DNA from 4 places in the Alteromonas sp. CI.11.F.A3 genome. Region 2 is predicted to be linked to each of the others. Evidence: predicted binding sites of a transcription regulator. Region 2 holds the regulator's gene; each other region holds the start of a gene.
The links. Region 2 encodes FNR, which switches genes on or off when oxygen is low (the NO sensors DNR and NnrR bind a similar motif). Its sites were predicted from a motif close to TTGATCTAGATCAA; they were not measured.
Positions count from the first base shown of each region.

Region 1: a site for FNR is predicted at 2,764-2,777, ahead of R1T43_RS05990 (DnaJ C-terminal domain-containing protein). Genes of this name have one in related genera too.
Region 3: a site for FNR is predicted at 5,630-5,643, ahead of R1T43_RS15105 (DUF3149 domain-containing protein). Genes of this name have one in related genera too.
Region 4: a site for FNR is predicted at 3,243-3,256, ahead of ccoG (cytochrome c oxidase accessory protein CcoG). Genes of this name have one in related genera too.

Region 1 covers NZ_CP136708.1:1,407,791-1,415,854, forward strand. The annotation lists gene R1T43_RS05970 (hypothetical protein) at 1-203, shown strand, start outside; gene R1T43_RS05975 (glycine betaine ABC transporter substrate-binding protein) at 240-1,031, opposite strand; gene R1T43_RS05980 (putative quinol monooxygenase) at 1,028-1,330, opposite strand; gene R1T43_RS05985 (L-dopachrome tautomerase-related protein) at 1,429-2,532, opposite strand; gene R1T43_RS05990 (DnaJ C-terminal domain-containing protein) at 2,841-3,791, shown strand; gene R1T43_RS05995 (chaperone modulator CbpM) at 3,793-4,089, shown strand; gene R1T43_RS06000 (LysR substrate-binding domain-containing protein) at 4,097-5,017, opposite strand; gene R1T43_RS06005 (hypothetical protein) at 5,127-5,360, shown strand; gene R1T43_RS06010 (DUF2798 domain-containing protein) at 5,353-5,778, opposite strand; gene R1T43_RS06015 (MarR family transcriptional regulator) at 5,889-6,308, shown strand; gene R1T43_RS06020 (YaeQ family protein) at 6,326-6,874, opposite strand; gene R1T43_RS06025 (alpha/beta hydrolase) at 7,079-8,064, opposite strand, start outside.
Region 2 covers NZ_CP136708.1:2,549,514-2,557,577, reverse strand. The annotation lists gene R1T43_RS10985 (DUF2987 domain-containing protein) at 1-405, shown strand, start outside; gene R1T43_RS10980 (patatin-like phospholipase family protein) at 397-1,398, opposite strand; gene ttcA (tRNA 2-thiocytidine(32) synthetase TtcA) at 1,399-2,340, opposite strand; gene uspE (universal stress protein UspE) at 2,543-3,466, opposite strand; gene fnr (fumarate/nitrate reduction transcriptional regulator Fnr) at 3,564-4,304, opposite strand; gene R1T43_RS10960 (sulfite exporter TauE/SafE family protein) at 4,354-5,013, opposite strand; gene ccoS (cbb3-type cytochrome oxidase assembly protein CcoS) at 5,000-5,215, opposite strand; gene R1T43_RS10950 (heavy metal translocating P-type ATPase) at 5,217-7,619, opposite strand; gene R1T43_RS10945 (FixH family protein) at 7,619-8,064, opposite strand, start outside.
Region 3 covers NZ_CP136708.1:3,497,641-3,505,704, reverse strand. The annotation lists gene R1T43_RS15130 (ABC transporter ATP-binding protein) at 1-196, shown strand, start outside; gene R1T43_RS15125 (ABC transporter permease) at 198-1,511, shown strand; gene R1T43_RS15120 (ABC transporter permease) at 1,522-2,730, shown strand; gene R1T43_RS15115 (sigma-54 dependent transcriptional regulator) at 2,753-4,096, shown strand; gene R1T43_RS15110 (sensor histidine kinase) at 4,093-5,475, shown strand; gene R1T43_RS15105 (DUF3149 domain-containing protein) at 5,751-5,876, shown strand; gene smrB (endonuclease SmrB) at 5,942-6,535, opposite strand; gene prmB (50S ribosomal protein L3 N(5)-glutamine methyltransferase) at 6,624-7,559, shown strand; gene aroC (chorismate synthase) at 7,569-8,064, shown strand, end outside.
Region 4 covers NZ_CP136708.1:4,066,233-4,074,296, forward strand. The annotation lists gene R1T43_RS17480 (acyl-CoA dehydrogenase family protein) at 1-1,706, shown strand, start outside; gene R1T43_RS17485 (DUF3016 domain-containing protein) at 1,794-2,327, opposite strand; gene R1T43_RS17490 (hypothetical protein) at 2,637-3,002, opposite strand; gene ccoG (cytochrome c oxidase accessory protein CcoG) at 3,324-4,757, shown strand; gene R1T43_RS17500 (serine/threonine protein kinase) at 4,754-5,725, shown strand; cobalamin riboswitch at 5,770-5,986, shown strand; gene R1T43_RS17505 (TonB-dependent receptor plug domain-containing protein) at 6,038-7,963, shown strand.

The DNA of each region.
Region 1 (8,064 bases), 1.1 Mb from region 2:
GCTGGTTTGATATGAAATACGAGCTATTCCCAAGCTCTTTACTACTGCGCTTTCAGTTTGAAAATGAGCAAGCCCTAGCAGCTGCAGAACCGGAATTATTAAAATGGCGAAAGCGCTTAAGCGCCGCAATGGTCAAGAAAGGCGTTATTTTAAAAGATATGCGCAGGCACTTGGTGTTTACCCTAGAAGGGCCTGATGATTAAATCAGGCCTTAAACTGGGCTTAAATGTCACTGCTGCTTAGGCTGGAATAATTTTATTTGAAATCAACCAATCCTTGGTAACATCGTCTAACGTTTTGTTATTTCTAGATACGTGGTAATCAAGCTGAGCAATAACATCATTGTTGAAACGCAAAGCATTTAGCGCATTTAATTGTGCTTTGGTAAATAACTGCTTTTTGTCGTCACGAATTAAAAGCACGGCACGATCAACAACACCTAATAGCCCTTTGGGCTCTTTAATTTCTCTAATCTTATGTTTGAAGTGCAAAAACTGAGGCTTCCAAAGCGGAACAACAAACCAATCTTCTCTTTCAACCTGTTTTTCAAACGCAGTAAAACAGTCCTCTTCAGTGCCAGTATGGAATTTATAACCCGCGTTATTTAGACCATATTTTTCCATCATTTTAATTGAAAACCGAGTGATACCCGCACCAGGATTTATTCCCTGAATATTAGCGTTGGTTTTTTCAATGACAGAAGGTTTTAGTAAATCCGCAACTTCAGATACTGCAGATTCAGGAATATAATCCGGCACTCCCCACAAGGCATAAGGTTCATAATGCAAACCGAGCTCTGTTAGTGAAATTACTTCCTCAATATTAGCCTTGTATACACCATGACTAGACGGCAACCAAGCAGACGCGAGTAGGTCTACTTCACCAGATTTGAGCTTTTCAAAGTTACTTTCATGAGGAGAATAGATTCTTTGTACATCAAATCCCATATCGCTGAGCACATTCGATACTAGCGACGCCGCTACATGGTGAAACGATAGGTTAGTAACACCTATCTTGATTAAATTTTTCATAACGTACCCTGATTCACTTTCATCATTTCATCAACGGTAAATTGCTCAAAGGCACCTTTTGTCGCGGCAACGAATGCCGTTAAATGCTTACTCTCATTATGTGCTTGCCACAGTTCTCGGGTTTCCCATATTTCGTAAACCATAAAATGCGCTTCGTTTTCTAAGCCTTGGTGAAGGTCATAGGTGATACAGCCTTCTTCGGGTAAAGTCATTTCAACAAGTTTTATCAGCTCAGATTTTACAACATTAATGTTGTCTTTCTTTGCAGTGATATTGGCAACAATCGTTAATGTATTCATGAAACGTTCCTTAACTGTGTGGCATTTGGGGGAGTTATTAGAGAATAAATGAAAAAATGAGAGTGAAATGGGTGCATTGCACCCATTCAAAATAGTTTTTAAGGCTGGTAGCTAAAACGATAAAGTGTGTAAGGTGGTTTAGCGTTTCCTAAACCTTGGCTAAATGCAGGATGTTGATGCAGTTGATCTTGGGTTACGTAAATATAACCGTTGCTTACCGCTAAGCTATCAGGCCATGAAAGACGTTTATCTTGAATCAGTATTTCGTAATTCCCCTTCGTTGTTAATCCCACCGCATTATGCTCTAAATCTGTGGCTAAAATGCCGCCGCCAGGTGCATAAGCAATACCATCGCTAGGGTTTTTAGGGCCATAAACTTCAATGCTTTGTGCTAGTTTTTTGTCTGAGTTTTTTGTGTTGCTAATGGCTGATGTCGGAATTCTGTAAACTTTTGTGCCAGTAAATGCACCAAAATATAACCACTCGTTTTTATCATCAATGGCAATTGGGTTTAAACCAAAGCGTAATGCGTTAGTTTCACCTTCTGGTGTTTTCGACGCCAATAAAGAAGCTTCAATCACTATGTCTTGGTCTTCAGGCATTAATTGTGCTGCACTTTCCAGTACACGCTTTGACTTGCCAGATTTCAGGTCGACAACGATAATGGCAGGCTTAGTAGCCCCTGCAAAGTTACCGAACGTCATATCGGCAATATAAATTTTGCCGTGTTTTTCATCAATAGAGAAATCTTGGATGAATGAATTTGGTTGAAGCGATGATTTTGCCAATGTAATCGTTGTGTGAAGCTTATGATTTACGCTGTCCCACGCGACTATTTGAGCTGGCGATGTTTCGCTACCCATATCAAGGATCCATACTACGCCTTGACTATCGCTGTGAACGCCAATAACAGATGTTAGTCCTACTTCCCCAGTTTCTGAGCCATCCGCCCAATCAGTGGTAGGGAAAGGTTGCTTTGAGCCATTTGCCATCACTTCAACCACTTTCACTTTAGGGTTATCTAGCGGATGCATGCTGATAATAGTACGACCACTTGGCGTAATAGTAATACCACCACCACGATATTCAGTAAACTGAGTAACAGGCTCTAGCGGGCCCACTTCTGCTGCATTTACCAGCGCGCCTACAACACTTGATAAGCCAATAGCAGCAGTAATAAGAGATGCTTTAAATAGTTTCATTGTCTTTCCTGTAATGGAGTAATAATTCAAAAAGCCCAAATGACACCCTTAAAGTCTGCTGTGTATTTGCACTGGTTTGGTGTTGTTTATTTCGAGAGGTATAGAATAGAGGTTAATTGCCAAGTTAAAAACAGTGTTTAATTTGAATGATTATCAAATTTTATTTGATAATTAATGTGAAGAGGAAACTACTGATCGTTAAAGCATCTTCATAACCAGTCACTCTGATGTTTGATCAATATCAATTTACGCTTTTTAGGTATCCGCTATATTAAAGATTCTATAGTCACTACGCTGAGCATCATTGAATGGAATTTAAAGATTATTATCAAATCCTTGGTGTTAAAGAAGATGCTGATTTAAAAGAAATAAAAAAAGCATATCGTAAGCTTGCTTTAAAGCTGCACCCAGATATGCAACCTGACAGTAATTCCGATGAAGAATTCAAAGAGTTAGTCGAAGCTTATGAGGTACTTAAAGACCCACAACGCAGAGCTGAATATGACGAATTGAAAAAATATGGTGCTGCCCCACACGATAATTTTCAACCGCCACCAGGCTGGCAAAGTAACAATGATTTCAATGGTGCTCACACCGGCGGCGACTTTTCCGACTTTTTTAATTCAGTATTTGGCGGTGGGTTCAACCAGGGGCCGCGTAGCCATCATTCAGACGACTTTTCAGGGTTTAACAATCACGGGCAAGATGCTGAGATTGAAGTTCCAGTATTCCTCGAAGATTTGTTTTCAGAAGCGCCCAAAACCATTCAGTTTTCGATGCCAATGCTAGAAGATGGAGAGGTTAAACACGTCAATAAAATTCTCAAAGTTAAAATACCTACCGGCGTGGTTGACTCAGAGCGGATAAGGCTAAAAGGTCAAGGCGGCAAAGGGCTGGGGCAGGGTAGAAACGGCGATCTCTATTTACATATTCGTTTAGTGCCGCATCCACTGTTCGATGTAGAAGGACACAACCTCGTCATTACAGTGCCGATATTGCCGTGGGAAGCCGTACTTGGATGTAAAGTTGAGGTACCTACCTTGGCAGGTAAGATTAACCTGAATATAAAGCCAAATAGTCAAACTGGTCAAAAACTGCGAGTGAAGGGTAAAGGGCTTAAAATGAAAACGGGCCTTGGTGATATGATTGCTGTTTTAAAAATCGTTGCTCCAGATAAAACGACTGACGAAGACAAGGCTTTGTGGCAACAACTAGCGCAATTAGAGCACGATGATCCTCGCGCGCACTGGAGTAAGTAAAATGACTAATTCACTGCTAATAATATCATTTGAAGAACTTTGCCACGTTGAACGACTAGACCAAGAAATGATTATCGAAGTTATTGATTATGGCATTGCTGAGCCTATCTCGGGTGACGGTACGAGTAATTGGATATTTGACACAAATAGCGTGCGGTGGGTAAAAAAAGCCATCAATCTGTACTCTCAATTAGAGTTGGATTGGGTAGCGGTTGCGATGATTGTTGAGTTGCTAAAACAAAAAGAAAAACTGGTAGTGGAAAACGAAAACCTTCAACGTCGGCTAACGCGGTTTTAACCTTTTTTTACGTTTGCAGTGCTTCATGGCTTGCCATTTTTTCTGTCAGCCATTCACAAAAATGCGCGATACGTTGCTGCTTCGGTGAGTTTTTAAGATAAACAAAGTGAGATTTCCAGCGTACTGGATGAGGAGTATCAACGGGCACTATCAATTGCCCTGATTTTAAATACTGCCCAATCATAACATCAGAGGCTAACATGACGCCTTGTCCTGCCAGCGCAGCGCTAAGTGCAAGATCGCTTGACGATACCACTGTTTTTCTCAACACTTTATTCGATAGATTTATTTTATTGTGTTCGAAGTATGACTCCCAACTTGCTTTCTCTTCTCCAGCAAGTGCTAGCAGGCGCGTGCCTAGCATATCTTCAACAGTATGCAGTTGCTTTTGAGTTTGAAAGGCAGGTGAACAAGCAGGTACGACGCCATTTTCACCAAATTTTCGCGTAATAAGGCCTTCATCCTGAGATGCGGTGGTTGAGGTATAAAAACGAATGGCTACGTCGATATCGCCTTTATGTAAACTTTCAATGCGATTAGATGCTTGAATATTGATATTAATATTGGGGAACTCATTAAAAAACTCGAACAAATTAGGCATAAGCCACAATGAACAAAAAGCTTGAGTAGATGTAACGGTTAAGCTTCCCTCTAAAGGCTCTTCGTGTATTTGGTTCAACCCATTAACGATTTCGCTAAATCCTTTTTCACATGATGCATAAAGTGTTCTGCCCGGGCCAGTTAAAATCATCTTTCGTGATTGCCTACGAAATAAGCTTACGCCTAGATTGGTTTCTAGTTGTCTCATCTGTTGGCTAACTGCCGCTTGTGAAATAAATAACTCTTCTGCTGCCTTGCTATAACTCTCATGTCTTGCGGCGACTTCAAAACAAAGCAGGTTATTCAGCCATCGTAATCGCTTATCCATTATTTTCTATTATATAAGTTCAGCTTATTTTATAAGTTAGATTTAATCGTTGGTTTAGTAAAGAACTAATCGCGACACTAGCTACACTAAATGACAAGGAGCTAGTGGCGTGAATACGAAAAAAAGTGGGGCGGTTTCATATTTAATGGCAATAAAAGATAAGCTTGCAGGCAGTTTTGACTACGCGAGCAAACGAGATTCTTTACAAGGTGATAATATTGCTAACGTTGAAAGCGCTGACAGTAATGAAACAGATGATACTGGTAAGAACAGCGCTTCAAAGGGCATGCTATCTAACATGGGAGATAAGTTGTACTTATCAAAGTGGAGTGCGTTTAAGTAGCCGAGGAAAAATGCGCCTCTAGTCTTGGTTTAACTACAAAGCTCATTAAACATGCCATTGCAATACCAATAGGTAATGCGGCAAATAAACTTAACGCTGCTTCTTTTGCGAATAGCTCAAGTGAAGGGAAACCTTGATTACTAAACGTTGTAACCATCGCTAGAATCGATTCCATGATAAAGGCCATTGTAAACCCGTGAATTAAATTGCGCTGCAACACTGAGGATGAGGCGAAAACACGCTGCACGAGTTTATTAACGAAATAAAAGATTATTCCGCCTATGGGTAACATGACTAAGAATGCAAACCTAAACGCGCTTAACCACGTTGGAATGAATGCTTGTTCTGGTAGAATACTCACAGATGTCATTATGGCCGTAAGTACTCCAATCAGTAGCGACGCTACTGGCAGCAGCATTAAGATTTTCTTGATATGGTTCACGATGATTTTACCCATTTAATTGGTTGACAATGTCAACTTTAATGATTTAAGTTGATAAAGTCAACTAAATAGGTTCCGTGTACGCTATGAAATTCAATGACGCCTTATTCAATTTGCTCAATACTATTCGAAATAATATTTTCTTAGAGATTAAAGATACTTCTTTAGCATTGGCACCAATGCAGTTGAAATCATTAAAAATTATCAGTCAAATAGATGCCTGCACGGGGCAAAAGCTGACAGATTTTTTGTGCAGAGATAAAGCGCAGATAAACAGATTAATCAAAGAGTTGGTCGATAACGACTTAGTAAAAAAAGTACAAAGTGAAGAAGATAAACGCAGCCAGATATTATCGTTAACGGAAAGTGGAAAACGCGCACTTGATATATTCGTAGAAATAGAAGAGCGCGTTTTTTCTGACATGCTTAAAGATGTTAGCGATGAAGAAAAAGAGATATTTAAGAAACTAGTACTTACATTCAAACATAATTTAGATGAAAGGTGAGTTAACTCACCTTAGTGTTATAAATGCTTTTCAATTTCTACTTCTATACATTCGCTATTGCCAGCGCTTTCGATAGTTAGCCAAATTTGGCCATCTTGCACCGTTACTTGCATTTGCATAGAACGGTCTACGGCACTGGCCAACGTGGTAGATAAGCTTTCAGGTAAGGTAAATACCGATAAGTTTTTTCGGGTGCGCAAGCTGTTCTGTTCTTTCTTCCACCAAGCATCGAAGCTGTTATCAGCGTATGCGTAAATCATCATCTGCTGGCTTTGATTGCAGCCTTTTTTAATGCGTTGTTCAGAAGGTTGGCCTAACTCAATCCAGAGTTCTATTACATCGCTGAAATCTTTTTGCCAAATGTCAGGCACTTCGTCATCGGAAAGCCCTTTTGTAAACTGCAATTGCTCGTGAGCATTAACAATAAATGCGACGATACGAAGCATCATGCGTGCATCATTTTCAGAAGGATGACGAGCAATAGTGAGATTGTGCTCATTGTAGTAATTACGATCCATATCAGTTATCGATATGTCCGCTTTAAAAATGGTTGCTTTAAGAGCCATGGTAATCCTGGTTATTCTTCACGACGCGTTACATCGCGCCTGACACTAGCATTACGATAATAAAGAGAGTACTACCGTTTTACGCGCATAGTAACAGGTAATAGCGATTGCAACACTACACAACCCTTTATCTGAATAGCGTTTGGCCAGGGTAAAACGCTCACTTTCGGCTTTAAACCCCTGACTGATCTCTAGTGCCCGGTATTAAGGCGCAGGAAATAGATCTGGTCGGTTCATAAACGTTACTATGTATTTAGCGATTTCAACTGATTTTTCTTCAACGCTGAAATGACCTGAATCCAGCAAATGTAGCTCAGCATTGGGTAGGTCTGTTAAATAAGCTTCTGCCCCTGCGGCAATAAAAGCCGGGTCTTTTTTACCCCATACAATTAGTGTGGGGGGCTGTTTCTTTCTTAAGAATGCTTGCCATTTTGGGTAGTCTAATAAATTGTTGTAGTAGTCTTGAAGCAACTGAACCTGTATGGCTCTGTCTTGTTCAGATTGCAAGAAATGTAAATCGTGAGTCCAGCTATCTGGGCTCATCACTTCTGTATTATGTTGAACATCACGTAAGTACTGTTTATGAATAACAGCTTCTGGAGAGGTAAAAGAGAAGATTTTTGTAGCTTGAGCAACCGATTTATCTTGATTGGCCGCTTTAAAAAAGGCTTGTCGCGGCGAAGTTAAACCGGCTAAGTAGGCATTGCCGTTTTGCACAATAAGCGCGTCTAACTTATCGGGATCACGCATTAGCATTCGAAACCCAACAGGCGCACCGAAGTCTTGAATATATAAACTGTATTTCTCTAGTTTAAGTACATTGAGTAAGCCATTAACGTGTTCGGCTAAGACATCAAATGTATAGGTTTGTTCTGAGGTACTAGGGCGATCACTATAACCGGACCCTAAATAATCTGGGGCAATGACATGGAAGCGACCAGACAATAACGGAATTAATTCTCTATACGAATGCGAGGAGGACGGGTATCCATGCAGCAGCACAATGGTGCGCTTGTGTTGTTCGCCCGCTTCGCGATAACAAATACGCTTTCCATTTACCATTTGGTATCGATAAAAGGTTTTAGATGGCCACGTTGCGCCATTGTTTTCAGAGTGAACTTCTGTTGCCGGCGTTTTGTTGATTGCAAACATTAAGGTTAGACATAACAAAAACGAAAGAAGTGCGGTTA
Region 2 (8,064 bases):
AGCGATGAGTACCGCTTCACTGTACCTACAGAAAAAGCGCTAAAATTAGCAAATGCTTACGTGCGAATAGATTTAACTGAAGCGGCTAATGTGTGTGATATGTCGGTGCAGCTAGAAACAAAAAGCAGCTACCTAACCGCCAGTTACACAAAAGAAGAGCTGAATTTTATTTATGGCCAATATGAAGCTTTCTTTAATGAAATGGGCAGTTTCTTGTCGTTCTTAATGCCAACGGTGAAAGGGTTGATGTTGCAATTTGATGATAAAAATCTGGATTATATAACCCCAGAGGGCCTGCATATTAATAACGGCATACTTCACTTAGAACAAGGTGAAATTAACGAAAATAAAGGGCTTACGCTACCGAAAGCCCCCCTTCGTGTTACCGCTATGGCATCAAGCTAATAGCTGATACTTAATTTGCTCAGCAATACGGGTGATAGTTTGTTCACCCTTTTCACATAGCTCTTGTGCACGGTGAAATTCCATAATACCCACGTCGGTTAGTTGGGGTTCGATAAGAATATCTGGCGGATCGCCCGCTAAACGTGAACGTGTCACCCTTGCTTGTAGTATCTCTAGCGAACTACTCATCACACTTAAAATTCCTGGAGGGTTACCTCTAGGGACTTTATTTGGCGGCGGCGAAATCGTTTCTTCTATGGCTTCAATAGCTTCGCTAGCAATGCCTTCGTTTTGTTCGCTATGTTCGGTGTCGGTTTCAGTTTCTTCTTTATCTTTACTATCAGGTGAGAACCACTGCTTAAGCACGTTTTGGCTTTTAGTGAAGAAGTCTTCTGTTTTCCTTTGATTCTCTTCGTGATCTAGACGTAGTTTCTCAAGCCTAAGGGGCCTGAAATCAGCATTCAGGTTCACGGCAATAACAAAATCGGCACCAAGCTGACGACACAGATTAACAGGCACCGGATTAACTACCGCACCATCTACTAACCAACGATCGCCATGGGCTACAGGGGCAAATAGGGCAGGAATAGCACACGAAGCTTGAATAGTATTGCCAATCTCACCGGAACTAAACACCACTTCACGACCTGTGTACAAATCGGTAGCCACTGAAGCGAACGGCTTCTCCATTGCTTCGTAGGTTGGGGCACAAAACTCGCTAGCAAGCTTATCAAACACTTTTTGCCCGCTAGCAATGCCGCCTCTACGTAAGCCAACGCCCATCAAAGCAAGCACCTGCCAATCTGACAAAGAACAAGACCACTCTTTAAGGCCTTCTAATTTGCCACTGGCGTAGGCAGCACCAACATAGGCTCCAATAGAACAACCTGCCACCACGTCAATTTTAATACCTAGCTTTTCTAATGCTTGAATAATACCAATGTGGGTCCAACCTCTTGCAGCTCCCGCACCTAATGCTAGACCTATTTTCATTTAGTTTGATTCCATCAAATTGATAACTTGAACCGTGTCGTCAGTAGGCTCACTGGGTGACTCAAAGCTGGGTGGATCGAAACCAATATCACCATCTTCCACTGGACCGTTCTGTGTAGAGATGCCTTTAAAGTCGTGCAAATTCTTATCGACCAGATGCGAAGGCGCTACATTTTGAAGCGCACTGAACATAGACTCAATACGCCCAGGGAAACGGCGATCCCAATCTTGTAGCATGGCCTTAACGTTCTGACGCTGCAAATTCTCTTGAGAGCCGCACAAATTGCAAGGAATGATTGGAAATTCTACGGCATCAGAATAACGCTGAATGTCTTTTTCAGTGCAATAGGCAAGAGGTCTTATCACAATATGCTCGCCATTATCGCTTACCAACTTCGGTGGCATTGATTTAAGCTTACCGCCATGAAACATGTTCAAAAAGAAGGTTTCTAGCATGTCATCACGGTGGTGACCGAGTGCAATTTTAGTGGCGCCTAATTTTTTTGCCGTGCTGTATAAAATGCCGCGACGTAATCGCGAACAAAGTGAGCACGTGGTTTTACCTTCTGGCACTTTATCCATAACAATAGAGTAGGTGTCTTCTTCTACGATTTTGTACTCTACCCCCACACTTTCAAGGTATTCAGGAAGTACGTGCTCTGGAAATCCTGGCTGCTTTTGATCGAGGTTAACCGCAATAATGTCAAAATGAATTGGCGCAATGCGCTTTAAAAACATAAGAATATCAAGCATAGCGTAACTGTCTTTACCGCCAGACAAGCACACCATGACTTTATCGTTGTTTTCAATCATGCCGAAATCAGCAATCGCTTTGCCTACATTTCGACGAAGTCGCTTTTGTAGCTTGTTAAAGCTGTATTTTTGTTTATTTTGAGACGCGGTTAACGGAGCGTCCGCACGGTTTGTGCCTGCACTGGTCATATCAATAGCTTGGTTACTGCGAAAAAAACCATTATACAGTAATCAAGTAAAATTGAATGTGTGAGGTTAAGATTTTTTGTATCTTGTTGGCACGGGCTGCTACAAAATGCCAATAGCGCTAAAGGCTAAAACCAATAGCGCTTCAAGCTACAAAGCTACGCTAGCGAACCGTGCCAACAGACTGTGTTTAAATGTTTATCTATTAGCGTGAAAGAGGCGAAATAAAGCCGTCTGGTTTTATTGCCAGTACATCACACACCAGCTCATCTATAACATGTTCAGCAGTGTTACCTATAAGGGCCGCAGAAATACCAACTCGGCCAACCGTGCCTATGATCACCAGTTCGGCATCTATATCTTTGGCTATTCTTGGAATCACTTTTTCAGGTAGGCCTTCTTTAACGTAACAGCGCTCACTATCAATAGCATACTTTTCGCTGTGTTTGTTCATCTCAAGTTCGTGATGGTGCTTTACTGCGTTGTTGTACGTATCAGGGTCGAACTCCGGAACTTCAATCGCGATATTAAGCGGTGTAGCAGGATAGCTGTTAACCAAATTTACGTTGCCACTGAGTAGCGCGGCATAATCGTTAGCAATGACTGTGATTTTGTCGTTGAGTAGCGCATGTTCGTCGTCTTCACTGCCTACATTGACTGCCGCAATAATTTCACCATTGTCGGGCCATTCATGGTCTTTTACCAACAATACGGGGGAGGGACATTTTCTAAGTAGGTGCCAGTCTGTTGGAGTGAAAATAACAGAAGCTAAATCGTCATGGCGTTTGGTTGCTTTAACAACCAAGTCTATATTGTTATCTATTACATAATGCACCACAGCTTCAAAGGCGCGGTTGTTCCATTCAACAACAATATCGGTTTTTTCAAACCCTAAATCGCTAAGGGTTTTACGTAACCAACCCGCATGTTCCTTAGTGACCGCATCGCGCATTGCTTCGCGATCATCAGGGCTGAGCATGGTAGTCATATCATAAGATAAATCGTAAACCACCAGCATGGCGGTGACAGAAGCCCCTGTCTTTTTGGCAAGTTCGTATGCACGGCTAAGCGCAGGTTGAGTATCTCTATCGGCTTCAATGACCGCTAAAATACGTTCATACTTAATCATAACCCCTCCAAACATCGTTAGAATTTTGGTTGCTACAATTTAAGTGTAATACCTATTTGCTATTACGTAACTTGTTTTAGATCAAAAGCTTTGAAGATTAGCTATTACAGGCAATATTAGGTGCAACCACAGACGATAAACGTCGTGACATCTCATCAAAATCTAAAATAGTAATGAGTTTACCGTCCACCTGAATAATATTTTCTTTTTGAAAACGGCTTAGTAGGCGACTAATGGTTTCAATAGTTAAACCAAGGTAGTTTCCGATTTCATTTCGCGTCATCGTAAGGTGAAATTCTTTGTTTGAAAATCCACGCTCTTCGAAACGTTGAGAAAGCTGTGAGAGGAAATACAATAGGCGTTCTTCTGCTGAGCGCTTATTAAGCAACATCATGAGGTCATGATCTTGTTTAATTTCCGCACTCATAAAACTCATTATTTGATGTCTTAACTTGGGGAACTGAACTGACATCTCGTCTAGGGTTTCATACGGTAATTCGCACACCATCGCAGTTTCTAATGCCTGAGCATAACTTTGGTGCTTGTTTTCCCGTAATGCGTCAAAGCCGATAATATCGCCAGGAAAGTGAAAACCTGTAATCTGCTCTTCACCATCTGAGTTGGTGACGAAAGACTTAAAAGAGCCGGTGCGTACTGCGTAAAGAGAGTTAAATGTATCTCCCGACTTTACCAGTAAATCACTCTTGTGAAGGGGTTTCTTTCGCTCAATAATATCATCTAAAGATTCAATCTCAGTCTTGTTTAGCGCAACGGGCAAACATAAGTGACTGAAACTGCAATTTTGACAATGAATTGAGAATTGGCTTCCTTTGCTCATAGGTTCAAACTATAAATAGGGTCGACTTAATATAATCTTACTCTTTTGTTTATGAAATTGCTGCATAAATTAAAAAGAGCGCGTAAATAGCCAATATTCCTGAAAAGCATTGCCTTACCACGGGGTGCCTAAAACCGGCTATAAGGTACTGACTACCTGCACTGGCCGCTAGCAAGGTGGGCAGGGTGCCTAACCCGAAAAAGAGCATAATAGCTGCGCCATCAATGGCAGAGCCTGATGCTAATGACCATGTAAGTGTTGAATAAACCAGTCCGCAGGGAAGCCAGCCCCATATAAAACCGTACGGGAGCGCATAGACTGGACTTTTGAACGGTAGGAAGCGTTTAGATAAGGGCTGAATAGCTTTAAATAATCCGCGCCCCATTGCTTCAATGTAATTTAAGCCTTGCCACCACTTACCTAAATAACACGCTAAAAGCAGCAGCATAATGCCACTAATTAAAGACAAAACGGGTTTAGCAATTGGCACAAATTCGGTGGCCATTTGGCCAACAGCGCCTGTAATAGCACCGGCTAACGTATAACTGAGGATACGGCCAAAATTATAAGCAAGGGTGTAGGGCAAAGCGGCTTCATTACTTGGTGTTACTGTGCGTAGTGCAGCAACTATGCCGCCACACATACCCACACAGTGCACGCCGCCAGCAATGCCAATGAAAAAGGCAGAGAATATATTAATCTCTGTCATTGGTTTCTTTGCGTTGTTGCAATTGCTTACGTTGCTCGGCTAGTTTCTTTTCATCACCTGACAAATCATCATCAAACAAAATGCTATAGCCCTGTCTATCAAGGTCTTCAAACTGATTGGTTTTTACCGCCCAGAAAAAGATAACCAGCGCCAACGCAACAATGATGATAGCGATGGGAATTAATACGTAAATGATACTCATATTATTTACTTAATAACCTAGTTGAATTGGTGACCACAATAATACTACTGAGTGACATGCCAACCACGGCCATCCAGGGAGAGAGTAACCCTGACACCGCAAAGGGGAGAATAATAATATTGTAACCTACCGACCATGCGATGTTTTGCTGAATTTTGCGTTTTGCTTGTTGGGCCACTGAAAATAAGGTGGGGACAGACAGTAGACTGTCGCCTAGCAAAATAACATCGGCAGCCGTTTTCGCTACATCGGTGGCGTTTCCTACGGCAACTGCCACATCTGCGCTAGCAAGAACAGGGGCATCATTTATACCGTCGCCCATCATCATGACTTTGCGACCTTGCTTTTGCAAAGTGTGCACTTGAGAATACTTTTGCTCCGGCGACAAGCCACCTTTTGCTATATGAATAGGTAAACTGGCAGTAAGTGTATCAACGTTTTTCTGTGTATCGCCACTTAGTACTACGAGTTGATGTTCATCCAGTGCGGTGAGTGTGGCTAAAGCATCTTGACGCAAACTATCATTTACGCAGAACGCGGCCATTAATACGCCATCGGCACACAAAAACACGTTTGCCGGTATGTCTACTTTTGCGGTGGTTGATAAGTTACAAAATACGGCTGACCCCATGGTGAAAGCCACATTGTTAATCTCACCACTAATGCCGCCACCAGGTGTAACCGTAAATCCATTAATTTTATTAGGTGGGGTTTTGTTCTGTGACTTAACAGCTTCGTTATCGAAGGCACGAGCAATAGGGTGTTCAGAACGAGACTCTAACAAAGCGGTAAGCGCCATTACCTGCACCGGATCTACACCTTTAGCAAACCAGCGCTGTTGTAGCGAGAACTTACCTTCTGTCAACGTGCCGGTTTTATCAAGGGCGATGGTATCAATATCGGTAAGCTGTTCTAACGCATCAGCACGCTTCAATAAAATGCCCTGACGATTCAGCTTCGCCATAGCGCAGGTTAACGCCGAAGGTGTGGCTAAGCCTAGTGCACAGGGGCAGGTTGCCACTAATACAGAGATAGTGATCCAGAAAGCCTCTTCGCTGCCCACGTAAGACCAGTAAACGTAGGTTAATGCAGATATAAGTAACACAGAGAAAACAAAGTAGCGTGAAAAGTTATCGGCAATTTGAGCCGCTTTTGGCTTACTTGCCATCGCGCTGGCTTGTAAGCGTACGATTTGATTGACCAAGGCATGCTTTAAGCTCTGAGTCACTTTAACCGTTAATGTGCCATCTTGGTTTACCGTACCACCATACACTAAATGGCTGGCCGATTTACTAACCGGGTTAAACTCACCAGTCAGCATAGACTCATCAACTGCGGCAGTACCATCTAGCACAATACCGTCTACAGGAATGGTTTCACCGGGCTTCACTAGTACCACATCATCAGGCATTAATAGCTTCGCCAAACACTGAGCAATGCTGCCATCAGTTTCAATTTTTGCGGCCGAGACGGGAATATACTGCATCATGTTGGCAGAAATTTGTGCCGCACGGTGCCTACTTCTATGCTCTAAAAACCGGCTTAAAAGGAGTAAAAAGATAAACATACATATAGATTCAAAATACACTTCACCTTGCTCTAGCAAGGTTGAACGTAAACCTGCAAAGTAGGTACCAAATACCGCAAGGGTGACCGGCACATCCATATTTACGGTTCTTGCGCTTATGGCCTTTAAAGCGCCTAAATAGAACGCGCTACCTGAATAAAGGACAACGGGGGTGGTAAGGGTGAGTGCTACCCAATAGAAGTATTGACGGGTTTCTTGCTCAATGGCACCAAACCAGTCGAAGTAAAGCCCAGCCATTAGCATCATTACCTGCATGGTCATAATGCCGGCTAAACCTAACTTTTTGATAAACGATTTTTGTTCACGTTTATAGCTAGCTTCATGTTCATCGGGGTGGAACGGTGAGCCAACATACCCTATGCGTTTTAATGTGGTGAGTATTTCGCTAAGTTTAATAACACTGGGTTCCCAGGTTATTAATGCGCGGCGCTCTTGAACATTTACGGCTACTTGGGCAATGCCTGATACTTTTGAGAGTTGTTTTTCAATCAACCAACCACACGCGGCACAGGTAATGCCTTCAAGGGTTAGCTGTATTTGTTTGTGTTGGCCTTCATCAAAAACAAATTCTTCTTGAAGGGCGGGATCGTCATATACGTTGAGCGCAGACAATGCATCTAAAATACCATCGTCCGACTTTTGTGCTGGTTCGGTTCTAAACTGGTAATAGTCTTCAAGTCCATTATCAACAATGGCTTGGGCAACTGCTTGGCAACCTGGGCAGCAGAGCTGCCTAGTTTCACCTAATATAACGGCTTCATATTTATGTGTTGCATCGTTAGGTAACGCGCAATGAAAACAAAGATTCTCGCTCATTACGGGTTAAACTTGATGGCGCCAGAGTAGGGAAGTTGAAGCGTATTTTGTACTTTCCAACTATCATCAACAGGAGAAAGCGAAACTTGCCATTTACCCGTAAGGTCTTTTTCAACAAAGCCGCGGTAAATACCATTCGCATCGCGACTTAGTAATACACTCGCATCACGCTCTTCCATGGTGACATGGTAAAAGTTCAGTTTAAGGGCGTTTCCTTCTGCTGGAATACCCGAATGGAACTCTACCGAAATACTGCCATCGGTAATGGTTAAGTCTGTTGTAATGTTCTTGCGTTTCGCTATGGCTTCTTTATCGAGCCGTGCATTGATCGCTTTACCTTCTTTGTAGTAATCGTCTACCACTAAGCTATCTTCGGTTGAAATAGCCAGTTTCAATAACACGCCACCCATTACTAATGTAATTAAGGGAACGGCAATAAGGAACC
Region 3 (8,064 bases), 950 kb from region 2:
CATGGAGCTTCTAGAAGAAATAAACAAAAATGGCGCAACAATTGTGATGGTAACACATGATGCAGAATTGGCCCGCCGAGCGCCTAGAAATATTCAAGTGGTAGACGGGCAGTTAGCCGACTTTACGTTGTATCAAGGTAAACCGACAGTAGCGGCTACCCGCGACAATGAAACCTTTGTTGCGTCAGGAGTATAATATGTTCCTCCATTATATCGATTTAAGTTGGCGAAGCATTAAACGCACGCCCGTCATTAGCTTTTTGATGGTTTTTGCCATTGCCATTGGCATTGGGCTGACTATGACAAGTCTGTCGGTTTATCACATGATGTCGATGGACCCCATTCCCCACAAAAGCGGCGCTATTTTTTATCCGCAGTTGAATATTATGGACGATGGCAATGAGTGGCATTCATCCGACAACCTACCGTATCAACTGACTTATCAGGATGCCGTGAATCTGTACAACGCAGATATTCCCGTACCTAAGTCGCCGAGCTTTAGAAGTGGCTTCTCTGTGCACCTTAATTCGCCTGACGTGAAACCTACTATGGAGCCCGCCCGATTGGTGAATAGAGAGTTTTTCACTATCTTCGACCGACCTTTTATTTATGGGGCACCTTGGTCTTTAAATTCGCAAGACACCCACGAATACGTAGTAGTGATATCAGAAAAAATAAATAATAGGTTATTTGCAGGCAAAGACTCGGTTGGCCAACATATTTACCTTGATAACAATAGCTACAGAATTGTGGGTGTCACAGCGAATTGGGAGCACCACGTCAAGTATTACGACGTGAACAATGGAGCATTTAATTCCTCTGAACAGCTCTATATTCCTTTCGGTATTGGTGCGTTAGAAGAAGTTACCACCTGGGGAAACTTAAACGGCTGGAAGCATGAGGCGCTTAAGAACTATCAAGATTTAATGCAATCAGAGCACGTGTGGCTTCAATTTTGGGTTCAACTGAACACGGAAGAAGAGAAGCAGCAATTCGCCAATTTCCTAATGACCTATATGGAAGATCAAAGAGAAAAAGGGCGATTTAACCGAGAAGCGTTGGAATACAAGCTTAGAAACGTGACGGAATGGCTGGAGTACAACTCAGTGGTATCTGAAGATAACCGTATTCTGGTGGGGTTGAGTTTTATGTTCCTATTAGTGTGTGTGTCCAACATTTTAGGGTTACTACTGGCGAAGTTTTTAAAGCGGGCGCCAGAGGTGGGTGTCCGAAGGGCGCTAGGCGCCAGCAAGCGTCATATATTTGCCCAGCATATCGTAGAAGTATCAGTAATTGGGCTAGCCGGAGGCTTGTTAGGTATTGTGATTGCGCAAATTGGGTTATGGGGAATTCGCGTGACCAACAGCTATTACGATGACTTAGCAACTATGGATGTCTCAATGTTGCTAGCTGCGCCATTGATTGCACTTGTGGCCAGTTTCTTAGCCGGATTGTACCCAGCTTGGTTAGTGTGCAGAACACAACCCGCAATTTACTTAAAAAGCCAATAGGGAGCAGGCTATGTTAGACATTAAACCAATCTTCAATGCAATACGCCGCTCTAAAATTGGCGCCTTGCTTTTATTACTTCAAATAGCGCTCACTATGGCGATCGTTAGCAATGCCGCATTTATGATTAATGATCATGTTTCGTATCTTCGCGAAGATACAGGGTTCCCAGAGAAGGAAATCTTTAGTTTGTCGGTTATGACGTTTGGAAAAGACCGCACTCTCAGTCAACAAGCCGAACTCGATGAAACCATGATAAGAAACCTTCCTGGCGTAATCGACGCCAGTTTAATTCAAGCGGTGCCCTTATCAGGCGGTGGTTCATCATCATCAGTGCGTTTAAAACCATCTCCAGAGCAGTCTAAATCTATCAACGTGCCTTACTATTACATGGATGACCATGGCTTAAATACCTTCGGTATCAAGCTCATTGAAGGGCGTAACTTTAGGCCTGAAGAGGTAATAGTTGGTAATGACTTCACCGGTAGCGGCCCTAATACAATTATTGTCTCTCACGCTCTCGCCAAAGCCTTATTCCCTGATGGTAATGCGTTGGGCGAGACGGTTTATCTTAAAAATAGGCCCCTTGAAATTATCGGTATTGTGGGAACAATGAAAAGCCCGTGGCCTAATGGTATGCGAGACAAAACCACCGCTATTGTGCCGTTTATGGATGTGCAAAGTTATCAACATATTCTCGTTCGAACAGATAAAACTGAACGAGCTAACGTCATGGCGAATATTGAACAGAACATGTTGGATATTTACGATAAACGGGTCATCATTAATGTCGATGGATTAGATAAAACCAAAGAAAACTATGACGCTACTGATGTGCTCATGATGCGTATGTTGATAGTACTGGTTGTTATTCTTTTACTGGTGACCGCTCTTGGCATATTTGGCTTAACCCAGTTCAATATTAGTAAACGAACAAAACAAATTGGTACTCGGCGCGCATTAGGGGCAAGAAAGTCTGCTATCGTAAGATATTTTTTAGTCGAAAATACCATGGTATGTATAGCGGGCTTACTGATAGGGGGAATAGCGGCAGTGGTTCTAGGTAATGTGATGATGAAATCCTATTCGATTGCATCTTTAGAGCCGGAATTCATCGTGGGTACCGCCGTGTTCATTTTTGCAATGAGTATACTTGCCGTCATTTTTCCTGCTATGCGAGCCGCTAATATTTCACCCAGTATTGCTACCCGTAGCATATAAGTCGTATTGAAGAAGTGAAGACATGACAAAAGTGTTAATTGTTGATGACAACGCAGCCGTATTAGAGGCGTTGTCATTATTGCTAGAAATTCATGGTTACGATGTGGTGACAGCCACCACGCCAAAAGCAGCGCTGCAGATAGTCAATTACCAAGCTATCGGGCTAGTGCTGCAAGATATGAATTTTAGTGCAGATACGACCTCTGGCGAAGAAGGACGCGATCTCTTCTTCGCACTTCGTGAGCTAAACCCGTTATTACCCATTATTCTCATTACAGCGTGGACGGAGTTAGAGCAAGCTGTAGAGTTAGTGAAAGCGGGCGCGGCAGACTACATTCCAAAGCCTTGGGATGACAGCAAGCTGATTACTACTATTAAAAACCTAGTAGCGCTAGGCCAGGCCGCTAGCCAAAATAAAGTGTTGAAGCAACAAGCGGCAAATTTTGACAATACTCGCCAGGCAGCAGTAAGTATTGGATTAGTGTACGAAAGTGCAGCCATGCAGCGGGTGGTAGATATGTCGGTGCAGGTGGCTAAATCAGATGTGCCGGTACTTATTACTGGACCTAATGGTAGCGGAAAGGAAAAGATTGCTGAACTCATTCAGTCTCAATCCCCCCTTAATCAGTCTGCCTTTGTGAAGGTAAACGCGGGAGCCCTTCCTCAAGAGCTTATTGAAGCCGAGCTATTTGGCGCAGAAGTAGGGGCGTTTACCAGTGCTAATAAAACGCGAATTGGCCGTTTTGAAGCCGCCAACCAAGGCACTTTGTTTTTAGATGAAATTGGCAATTTGCCTTTGTCGGGCCAAGTCAAATTACTGCGTGTATTGCAAACCGGTGAATTTGAGAAACTGGGCTCGGTGAAAACACAAAAAACAGATGTAAGAATTATATCGGCTACCAATTCTGATTTAACTCGCGATATCGCCAACGGCGCATTCCGCGAGGACTTGTTTTATCGTTTAAATGTTATCGAAATTAATGTGCCGCCGCTCAATGAGCGAGGAGATGATGTGTTGGCTTTAGCAAAGCATTTCCTGCCAGGTCGAGACATTAGCTTAACGGGTCAACAAGCGCTGCAAGCCTATGCATGGCCAGGAAATGTGCGTGAGCTTGAGAATGTGTGTCGACGAGTTAGTATTTTGCACCCAGATGGTACCCTTGATGCTGAAGACTTCGGTTTACCCTGTGCGAAGGGTGATTCGAATACCGAGGACAGAGGAGGAAAAGAACCCAGCAAGTTAGAGATAGAGGCGGCGCTTACAGAATTTAACGGCACAATATCTAAAGTCGCAAGGTACTTGGGGTTATCAAGGCAAGCCCTTTACCGCAGACTAGATAAATACGGAATTGATTATAAATCGTGAGGTTAATTAAAACTAAACTTCTGGTAGCAGCGCTTTGCGCTACGGCAATAGGCATGGCGCCTATGTTGTATTTAAGCGACCTGTCGGTTGTTCAAAAAGTCCTACTTGCTACCGCATCTTTGTGCCTGTGCGCAATGGCAGTGAAAATCTGTACGTCACAAATAACTAATCAATTGGATGCCCTTGAAATAGGCTTGCTCAATTTTAAAGACGGTGAGTTTTCATCAACACTGGCTTGTAAAACGGGGGACGAGTTTGAAACCTTATGCCAGCTTTATAACGATACCGCAGAAACCCTTCGCCGAGAAAAACAGTGGTTGTATCAACGAGAGCTAATGCTAGACAAAGTGCTGCATAGTTCGCCTGACGTTTTATTATTAGTAAACGACCAGATGCATGTAGTACTGAGTAACCGCCAAGCGTGCGAGTTCTTCCACCCAACAAGTAAGATGGAGGATAGTGACTTACAGGCAAATAGTGCCAATGGGGTAGGTGCTAACAGTTTGGGCGAGAAAAGCATGGGTAGCAGAAGCTTAGAGGGTTACACCCTTGGCACGTTACTCAAAAATAAACCAGACACGCTGAAAGATGTTTTGTTAGAAAACCGAGAAGGCCTATTCACCTTGCCTCAGGATGCCAGCGGTATTCAAACGTGGCATATGGCTACCGGAACCTTCTTGCTCAATAACCAAACTCATCGATTGTATATTCTTAAGCAAATGACTCGGGAGCTTAACCGACAAGAAGTGTCGGTTTGGAAAAAAGTAATAAGGGTGATTAGTCACGAGCTAAATAATTCCTTAGGGCCTATTTCCAGCCTGTTACATAGCGGGCAAATTGTAGGGCAGCAAAATGGTGATACTCGTCTGGTGCGGGTGTTCCACACTATTGAAGAGCGTATTGCCCATTTAAATCAATTTGTTCAAGGGTATGGAAGGTTTGCGAAATTGCCTCCACCAGTTTTGACAACGATTGATTGGGATAAAATAACGGCGCAACTCAGCAATCAATGCGATTTCAAGTTAACTATGCCAGAGGCTGTCGAGGTGAAAGCCGATGCAGTCCAAGTAGAACAGCTATTAATTAACTTGCTTAAAAATGCCCATGAGTCGGGAGGAAACCCACAGAATGTGGAGCTCGTTATCAAGCAAACGGCCTCTCAAGTTATTATAGAAGTACTCGATAGTGGAAAAGGCATGACGGATAGCGTAATGACAAATGCGCTGGTTCCTTTTTATTCCACTAAGGCGAATGGAAGTGGACTAGGGTTGGCGCTATGCCGAGAAATTACCGATGCACATAATGGCCACTTAGTGATTCAAAACCGAAAAGAAAAAGGATTATGCGTGCGTTTTATTATTGATAAAACGAAAAAGTAACAGACAAAAAAATAGGGGAACAGACGGGCGTCTGTTCCCCTTACGACGCTAAGCCAAGACCGTTTTTAACCTACGTCGAACAGGCATGTACAATGTATTGCAAATGAGAATGATTTGCAATGTCATTTTGAATTATTTTTAATTTATTTCTATATTGATCTCGATCAACTTCTCTATAACCCTTCTATTTACCGTATTTCGGACTTGATCCAGATCATAAACCCTCGTCAAGAAATCGCTATCATTAACTTACTAACCCTGTGAGGAGAAACACTATGTTACTAAGTATGATTTCAGATCCCGTTGTATGGGGCTCGCTTTTAGGTATCAGTATTATTATTGGAATGGGCGTGTTTTACACATACATGTTTATGCACAACAGCGCAGAGCTTGATAAGTAAGCAGGGCTTTACCCATGAGCATTGTCGCTTAGGTCAAGAAGCCTCAGTAAACAGGATTAAGTTTGCTATCGCTTATATTCTGGCGTGGGCACGTCTAGTAAAACAAGCAATGCTGCTTGTCCGCCGTATTCAAGGGGTGCTTGGTGGAATGCATTCACGTGGGGATGCTGTATTAAGTAGTGAGGAAGCGCGTTTTTTAAAACGCCTTGCCCAAACCCGTGCATTATAGAAACACAGTCTACCGACTCTTTGCGGGCGGTATAAATCAATGAGGCTATTTCGGTTTTTGCCATTTCTCGGGTCATGCCATGTAAATCGAGCAAAAACTCAGGGGAATAGTCTCCTCGTCTAAGCTGCTTTAATACGTGCGTTGGCACGCCATCTCGGCAATACCGCATAGGGCCTTCTTGTGGAAGTACGGCTTGGTACATATCTGAAAAACTGAAACTCGCCGCTACTTGTTTACTGCCTTTAAGGTGTTTAACTCCTGCCAGTTGCTTTTTCTTTTCTAGAGCAACTTTCTTATTCGGTACAATCTTGTCCTGCTCCATGGGCTTTACGCCTTGCACAGCATCAGCAAATGAGAAGGTATCTTCAATCACTTTTGGCTTCTCAGTGCCTTTTATCATGGCTTTTAGTTCTTTTTTAAATGCTTTCATTATGAACCGATGTGCAAATTAACGTGGGCGCAGGCGTTATCTTTGGGTATGATACCAGCTTTCATATTCCTGATGTACCCAAGCTCTTATGACCGACAAGTTTTACTTAGAAGAAGCCATCGAAGATTTACACAGCATACTTGATATGATTCGGTGGGCTACCAGTCGATTTAACGACGCCGCCCTCTATTTTGGTCATGGTACCGATAACGCTTGGGATGAAGCATTAAGTCTTACCATGCAAGCGCTGCACTTGCCGCATTCGTTGTCTGAGCATGTTGGCGACAGTATGTTGTCATCACGACTTACAAAAAGTGAGCGGGAAAAAATTGCTGAGCTTGTTTTAAAACGAGTTCAAACTCGTATGCCACTGCCTTACATTACTAACGAAGCTTGGTTTTGCGGTATGCCTTTTTACGTAGATGAGCGCGTGCTTATTCCTCGCTCTCCGTTTGCAGAACTGATTCAAAATAATTTTGAGCCCTTCGTTAAAGAAGCGCCGTCGCATATTTTAGATATGTGTACTGGTGGTGGCTGTATTGCGATTGCGCTTGCGCATGCGTACCCCGACTCCCAGGTTGATGCGGTAGATATAAGCGAAGATGCCCTTGAAGTGGCTGATATTAATATTCAAGAGCATCAACTCAGTCACCGTGTTTACCCCATTCATTCTGATTTATTTACTAATTTAACCGGGCAGAAGTACGATTTAATTGTATCAAACCCACCTTATGTTGATGCTGAAGACATGGCCGACTTACCTGATGAATATCATCATGAGCCGGAGCTCGCATTAGCGGCCGGTGATGACGGGTTAGAACTTGTGGATATTATGCTGCGTAAAGCACCACAATATTTAACCGACAACGGCTGGTTGTTCATTGAAGTAGGTAACAGCGAAGTGCACATGGACACTCGCTTCCCAGGCCTTGAAGTCATTTGGCTTAGCTTTGAAAATGGCGGGCAGGGGATATTTGCCGTAAACAACACAACATTAAAAAACTATTTTAACAGCAAGGATTAATTCTAGATTATGTCAGGCAACAGCTTTGGAAAACTCTTCACCGTTACCACATTTGGAGAAAGCCACGGTATCGCTATTGGTGGTGTTGTTGATGGTTGCCCTCCAGGCCTCACGTTAAGTGAAGCTGATTTACAGGGCGATTTAGACAGACGTAAGCCTGGTACATCCCGTTATACCACTGCCCGTCGTGAAGATGATGAAGTGCAGATTTTGTCTGGCGTGTTTGAAGGAAAAACCACGGGTACCAGTATTGGTTTATTGATTAAAAACAAAGACCAACGTAGCCAAGATTACTCAAATATTGCTGATCGTTTCCGTCCTGGTCATGCTGATTACACCTACGATCAAAAGTATGGTTCACGTGATTATCGCGGTGGTGGTCGCTCTTCTGCCCGTGAAACTGCGGTACGTGTTGCTGCTGGTGGTATTGCTAAAAAATATTTAAAAGAAGTACATGGCGTTGAAGTACATGGGTACCTTTCTCAATTAGGGCCTATTAGCGTTG
Region 4 (8,064 bases), 1.5 Mb from region 2:
TAGGCCTAGATGCCCACTATGAAAAATTGGGTATCAGCGATTTTGATAGCGAACTGGCCAACGAAATTATTTCGCAAGGCGCTAAATTCGCCATTGACGTTGTAGCACCATTAAACCGTGAAGGTGATGAAGAAGGCTGTAAGCTGGAAGACGGAAAAATCACCACACCGAAAGGCTTTGCCGACGCATATCAAGAGTATGTAGCAAATGGCTGGAACGCCATGTTAGGTACGGCTGAATACGATGGGCAGGAGTTGCCTTACACCATGGCGGTGCCTGTACATGAAATGCTAAATGCCGCAAACCTAAGCTGGCGTTTGACCACCATGCTAACAGAAAGCGCAACGCTTGCTGTGACTAAGCATGCTAGCAAGGAATTAAAAGACAAGTATCTCGCTAAACTCATCAGCGGTGAGTGGACAGGTACAATGAACTTAACCGAACCTCACGCGGGCACCGATCTTAGTTTACTTAGCTCCAAAGCTGAACCTCAAGACGACGGTAGTTATAAAATTACCGGTAATAAAATATTTATTACCGCCGGTGACCAAGATTGGAGCAGCAATGTTATTCACTTGGTACTCGCTCGCTTACCCGATGCGCCTAAGGGCGTAAAAGGCATTAGCTTGTTTCTAGTGCCTAAACTAATGCTTGATGAAAATAACGAACCAAGCACTGCAAACTCTCTATCTGTGGGCAGTATTGAACACAAGATGGGTATCAAGGCGAGCCCAACCTGTGTGATGAACTTTGACGACGCGACAGGCTGGTTAGTGGGTGAAGAAAACCAAGGCTTAGCCTGCATGTTCACCATGATGAACGACGCTCGTTTCCAAGTGGGTTTACAAGGCCTAGGAGCTGCAGAAGCTTCTTACCAAGGTGCGTTAACGTATGCCCGTGAGCGCGTTCAATCTCGTGCGCCGCAAGGTATTCAAAACCCTGAAGGCAAAGCCGACCCTATTGTATTTCAGCCTGATGTAGCCCGAATGCTACTTACGCAAAAATCACAAATTGAAGGTAGCCGCGCACTGTCTTTGCTATACGCAAAGTACATGGATATCGAAAAATTAGGCACTGACGAAGAAAAAGAAAATGCAGATAAAGTGCTGCAGTTTCTTACGCCAATCTGCAAAGCCTACATGACAGATATGGGCCTTGAAACTACCAGTATCGGGGTGCAAGTTTTTGGTGGTCATGGATTTATCCGTGAGTGGGGCATGGAGCAATTGATGCGTGATGTTCGTATCGCCATGTTGTATGAAGGCACCAACGGTATTCAGGCATTAGACTTAATTGGCCGTAAATTAACCCGTGATGGCGGGCAAATGATGGAAGCTACTTATCAGGCGTTTGCTGAGCTAGTTGCTGATATTAGCGATGCTGAAAGTAAAGGACTGGCGCAAGGCTTACTTGACGATTGGCGCGCATCATCGGCTGACTGCCTAGGTATGGATGGCACTACAGCAGCGGCGGCGGCAGCAGATTACTTAGCCTATTCTGCCTACTCGCTAATTGGTGTGCTGTGGTACAGCATGGCAGATAAAGCGGCGAGTACAGATAATGCTGTGCTAGCTTCTTCTAAGCAGAAAACCCGTGATTTCTACATGCAGCGTATATTGCCTCGTCGCAATGCGCATAAACAAGCGTATTCAGCAGGCTATGAAAGCACGTTGGCCGTATCCGGCAGTGAGTTTGATTACATTTAATCAAGCAGATAAAACTAAAAAACCGCCTGTATAGGCGGTTTTTTATTCATATTGATATAGCAAATAACAGCTGGTCGCTAAACGTAACTACTTATTAGCAACAAGGCTTTCTGCAAACGTATCGTTAAACCAATCTTCAATCATGTTCTTTTCGTAAACCAGATTATCGCTGGGTAACCTACGATTAACGGTATTCATGAACATCATATCTTTAATCTTAACCTCTTCGCTCTTAAGCACTGTGCTGTCACCGCCTGTAAGTACATATGAGAATGACATTCTAGGAATGTCTATTTCTTTAATGATCCTGACATCCGTAGCAGACTGCCCCATACCAACAAAAGATGCAGGCCACACCTGACCGGCTAAATCCAAATCAGTAACGGTAATTGACAGTTTTTGATCGTCAGGAAGCTTTTCTGCTAATTCAGTAAAAAACTCATCGAGCTCTTTAAAAGTGCGTTCTCTAAAGCGAGTTCGAGATTCATTCGATGGCTTAACATCTCGGTAAGACTTTGGTTCTTCCCAGGTTACTTCAACCTGTGCCGCTTGCAGTACACCAGACATACCCACGCTGGCGAGCAAGAGCGCAGATACACTCGTTAACTTAGCTATTTTCATGTAACCCCCTACCTCGTTTCTAAAAACCCGGTATTAGTCAGCGACAAAAAACTGAGTAAGCGGGTAACGGCGCTTAGTGAAGCATGGCTTCAACTTATAGCAATGTTACTACTTTTATCACAACTATATGCTCAATAATAGCACAGGTAGCTGAACGTAGAATGAATGGCTTTATCTATATACAGGGTAATAGTGGGAAAGGATTGGAAGGTACGACGACAGAAACGAAGAAGAGACTAATACAAGAAACAACACCTTTAGCGCCAATTATTTATCGGGCTCCAGTAGCTATTTATCGGGCTGCAGTAGCTATTTATCGGGCTGCAGTAGCTTAGATTGTTCTATCATTACGCACAACTGCTGGCGCTTGCCGCGGCTAAAATTTGGGTTTATATCGGTGGTTTCGCAATATGCGATATGAAAGCGCATGACCGTTGAACGACTTGCCAGAATTCTTCGAAGGTAGTTTGCTTCGAATTCTTTTAAAGGCGCAAGCTGCGCCGCCGCTTGATCTTTTAACGCATCTAGCTCTCTTTGTTCAGGTAACTCAGAAATAGAAACAAACCAACCTGAGATGGTACTTTGTATATCTGAAAAAAAGTATTGAACAAAAGGCGATCGTAGCACAATCACCAATAATACAATTTCGGCACAGATTACAAAGAAACGAAGCATTTAAAATTATTCCACTACTATACTTAATTCAAACAACGCAGCTATCGTTAATTATTTTCAACAAACATTTTCGTCAAAAAAATCAAAAGGATAATTACTTGTATAATTTTCATTCGGTATTAAAAACTATTATCGCCATAGTAGTCAACTAGCATTAAGTAAAGATAGATTGATAAAATCTAATTTCTGAACTTTCAGTATTGACTGAAAGATAAATAAAGCTGATCATTAGCCCTATCATTGATCTATGTTAAACACGCTGAATTTTCAGCTGTTATAATGCGCCGCGCAATACAAGAAGTTGGCTAAGGTTTTGAAAAAATGAACGAACAAATTCCGGTTAAAAACGTTACTCCAGTTAAGGTGCATAAACCAGCATCAACCACTGAAGGGAAGCGATACGACTCGCGTAGTCGTATTTATGTTCGTGCGGTTAAAGGCCCTCTTGAAACATTCAGACGTTTTTTCGGTTTGTTTTTTCTCGCCATCTTTGCCGCTATTCCTTGGATAAGATTTAATGGCCAGCAGGCAGTGCTACTCGATATTGTCGAGCAGCGCTTCTCTATCTTTGGGTTAACCTTATGGCCGCAAGATTTAACCTTGCTTGCCTATATCTTCATCGTGGGCGCATTCGCGCTGTTTTTCGTGACGACCTTTGCAGGTAGGGTGTGGTGCGGCTTCATGTGCCCTCAAACTACCTGGGTGTATATCTACACTTGGTTTGAAGAGAAGATAGAAGGCCCTAGAAATAAACGTATTAAGCTAGACGCACGAAACATGGATGCGGATAAGTTTATTCGCAAAACCCTCAAACATACGGCTTGGGTGGCGGTTGCCCTACTTACCGCACTCACCTTTGTGGGGTATTTCACCCCAATCGGCGCACTCTTTGTTGATTTTTTCACCTTTAACACAGGCTTCTGGGCCGCGTTTTCAGTGGTCTTTTTTGCAGTGTGCACATATGCCAATGCGGGTTACATGCGAGAAATCATGTGTACCCATATTTGCCCTTATGCCCGTTTTCAATCGGCCATGTTCGACAAAGACACCTTTACCGTCTCTTACGATGCCAAACGAGGCGAACAGCGAGGCCCTCGTCCTCGTAAGCTTAGCCATGAACAGGTGCATGAAAAAGGCCTGGGTGACTGTATTGACTGTAACCTCTGTGTGCAGGTTTGCCCCACCGGCATCGATATTCGAAACGGTTTGCAATATGAATGCATTAACTGCGGTGCGTGCGTAGATGCCTGTAACGGCGTAATGGATAAAATGGGTTACCCCAAAGGGCTTATAAGCTTTACGTCGGAAGAAGAGCTAGCGGGGGGTAAAACACACATCGTGCGGCCTAAGCTAATTGGCTACCTTATCGTGCTTATTGTCATGACAGGATTATTGGTTGCCGACATTGTAACCCGCGTGCCCTTAGAAATTGATATTATTCGCGACCGTAACTCGTTATACCGTGAAACGAATGAAGGGTTAATTGAGAACGTTTATACCGTTAAAGTATTAAACAAATCTCAGCAAACTCATACCTATACCATTTCGGTACAAGGGCTGCCTGAATACACCTTTATTGGCAATAAAGAAGTGACTGTGCAAGGTGGTGAGGTTTATAGCACACCGATTTCGGTTGCAACCGACCCGTATAATCTGGAAGATGTGGTAACAGACATTCAATTCACCGTTACCACTACCACCGATTCAGGTGAAAACGTTACGGTTAATGAGCCAACCAAATTCCTTTATCGATGAAAGACTTTTCGTTTTCTGGATTAGATCCAGACACTATATTAGATGCCCTGGAAACTCAGGGCATTTTTCTTCAAAGCGGCTTACTCGCTCTCAATAGTTATGAGAACCGGGTTTACCAATTTCAAGCCGATGATAATAAACGTTACGTGGTTAAGTTTTATCGCCCTGCCCGTTGGACAGACGCGCAAATTTTGGAAGAACACAGCTTCGCCCAAGAACTTGCTGATAACGAAATTCCGATTGTTGCGCCCTTAGCGCTAAACGGAAAAACCCTTCACCACCATGGCGATTATCGCTTTACGGTTTTTCCTTCTGTGGGTGGGCGCCAGTTTGAGAACGATAACTTAGATCAGCTGGAATGGATGGGCCGCTTTATTGGCCGTATTCACCGCGTATCTCAATCGAAAACCTTTAAACAGCGCCCAGATATCGATACCCAAAGCTATTTAGATGAACCTCGTCAGGTTCTTGAGAACAGCACCTTGCTTCCAGATCATCTCAAAACAGCCTTCTTTGCTATTTTGAACCCTGTTATCAGTGCCGCTTCCTCTGCTTATAAAGCCACCGACATTATTCGATTGCACGGCGATTGCCATCCTGGAAATATTCTATGGCGAGATGGTCCTACCTTTGTTGATTTAGATGATTGTCGGATGGGCCCTGCTATCCAAGATTTATGGATGATGTTAAGTGGCGACAGACAGCAACAACTATTGCAACTTGATACGTTGATTGAAGCCTATGAAGAATTTCAGCCATTTAATACTAATCAACTTGCGTTAATAGAACCCCTTCGCGCCATGCGTATGGTGCACTATATGGCATGGCTGTCTCGCCGCTGGGAAGATCCAGCCTTCCCTCGCGCCTTTCCATGGTTTGCCGACGATAAATACTGGGAAGGTCAAATTCTTGCGCTAAAAGAGCAACTCTCTGCCATGCAAGAAGCGCCCTTGAAGCTCGGATATTAGCCCGCTAAACCTGAACACACTCGCTATTTATTAGGCACTTAAGCTATACTCCTTCGCGCTTAGGTGCCCATCTATGGGTTAAACGGGAAATCAGTGAAATCTGATGCTGCCCCCGCAACGGTAAACTCAGTGTGAACACACACATTCTCCTTAACACGCCACTGTGTCATCGCTATTAATGTCGCGACATGGGAAGGCAGAGAAACCATACACAGTATTGGTGAGTGAGCCCGGATACCGGCCTAGCTTCACGGCAGTTATTCTGCTTACATTCACCCTTGTACTCGGGCGGAGTACATAGCGAGAAATACAATGAAATTTCAAACACACTTTACCTGCACTGCAGTTTACGCTGCCGTGGCAACACTGCTGTCTGCACCTGTTTTAGCGCAAACTCCTGATACCATAGAAACACTTACCGTTACTGGCACCCGTTTACCTGTACAAATAGCTAAGCTGCCTGCATCGGTAAGCGTATTAACCGAGCAAGATATTCAAGCCTCTGGCGCTGTACAACTTACCGATTTAATTCGTGGCCTACCTGGCGTAAGCCTTTCCCAATCTGGTAGCCCAGGCGGCCTTACCGAAGTTCGTGTTCGAGGCAGCGAAAGTAACCACTTACTCGTGCTTATTGATGGCGTGGTGTCTAACGATATTGGCCAAGGAAGCTTGATAGACTTGGCCCACTTAACCTCGGCTAACGTGGTACGTATAGAGCTACTACGTGGCCCGCAAAGTGCCTTATGGGGCAGTGGTGCAATTGGTGGTGTATTGAGTATCACCACCAAAGCAGGTGAAGGAGCCAGTGCAAAACCAAGCATTAATTTAAGTGCGGGAATAGGCACACAAGGTACTTACCAAGGCAGCATTAATGCCGCCACGCAAAATGGCGATGTGGCTGTACGCACCTATGCCAATTACCTAAAAACAGATGGCGATAACATTTCCCGCGTGGGTAATGAAGATGACGGTTATGACAACATGACCGCAGGCATCAACGTTGATTACGCAATGGCTGATGCACACACGTTAAGTGCGAAATTTCGCAGCACCCAATACGAAAATGATTACGATGGTACTGATTATGTAACGACTGGCCTGCCAGCTGATGCCGACAATGTGACTGAGGGTAGCCAACTTAGTACTAAACTAGCTTGGCGCTACGCGCCAGATGCATCGGCCTATGCGTCTACCGTGTCTTTCGATTACCGAAAAGACGACAATGACAATACCACATCAGGTGCCGATGCAGGTGGTACCACGGGTGAGCGCTTAGCCCTAAATTGGACAAGCTTTTACCAATTTGATAACTGGCAAGTAGCGGGTGGTGCTGAATACTTACAACGTTTGTTTGAACAACGTGGCCCTGTTGTATTTGGCGATCCGAATCAAAAACAGCACGACAATACGACCAGCTTATTTGGTGAAGCCACTGGTGACCTCGTTGATAACGTTTTTGCGACTTTAAGCGCACGGTTCGACAACAACAGTGAATTTGATGACGCCGTTAGTTATCGCGCAGGCCTAACGTGGCAAGTATCAAAAACCTATGCGCTATTTTCAAGCTACGGTAAGGCGATTAAAACCCCAACCTTTACTGAGAGATTTGGCTATTTCCCAGATAGCTTTATTGGTAACCCAGACTTAACGCCCGAAGAGAGTGAAGAGTGGGAAGTTGGCGTAAAAGCAAATTGGAATTCGGTTACCGCACAAATGAGTGCTTATAGCGCCCAACTTGAAGACGAAATTAATGGCTTCGTTTATGACGCCACCCAAGGCGTGTACACCGCTGCCAATGTAGATGGTGAAAGTAGCCGTGATGGCGTAGACGTTGAAGTAACTTGGCTTAGCGATTTAGCGAAGGTGTCGGCGTCTTATAGCTATTTAGACGCTGACCAAACCAGTTTTGGCATTGCCAGCACAGAGCTTCGCCGTGCACGTCATCAAGGCGCATTGTCGGTATTGTCTGATTTAGGTACCGAGAAATTTAGCCTTTATGCAAAATTGGCCTATACCGGCACCCATTACGATACTTACTTCCCTCCCTACCCTGCTAATGCAGAAACCTTAGGGTTGTCAGCTTATATCCTAGCGTCAGTTAACCTTGGCTATCAAGTTTCTGAAAAGTGGGCATTATCATTAAAAGTGAATAACCTTTTTGATACTGACTACGAGGATATCGTGGGCTATGCAGGACAAGAACGACGTGCATTGCTATCGGTGAGCTACAGCTACTAGTAATACCTATTCCGTCACTTTTTAAACTCAAATAGTGACACTTTATTCGCTTCTTCGGCACGAAGAAGCGAAACTTTCCTCTCAGATATCATCCATTCGTT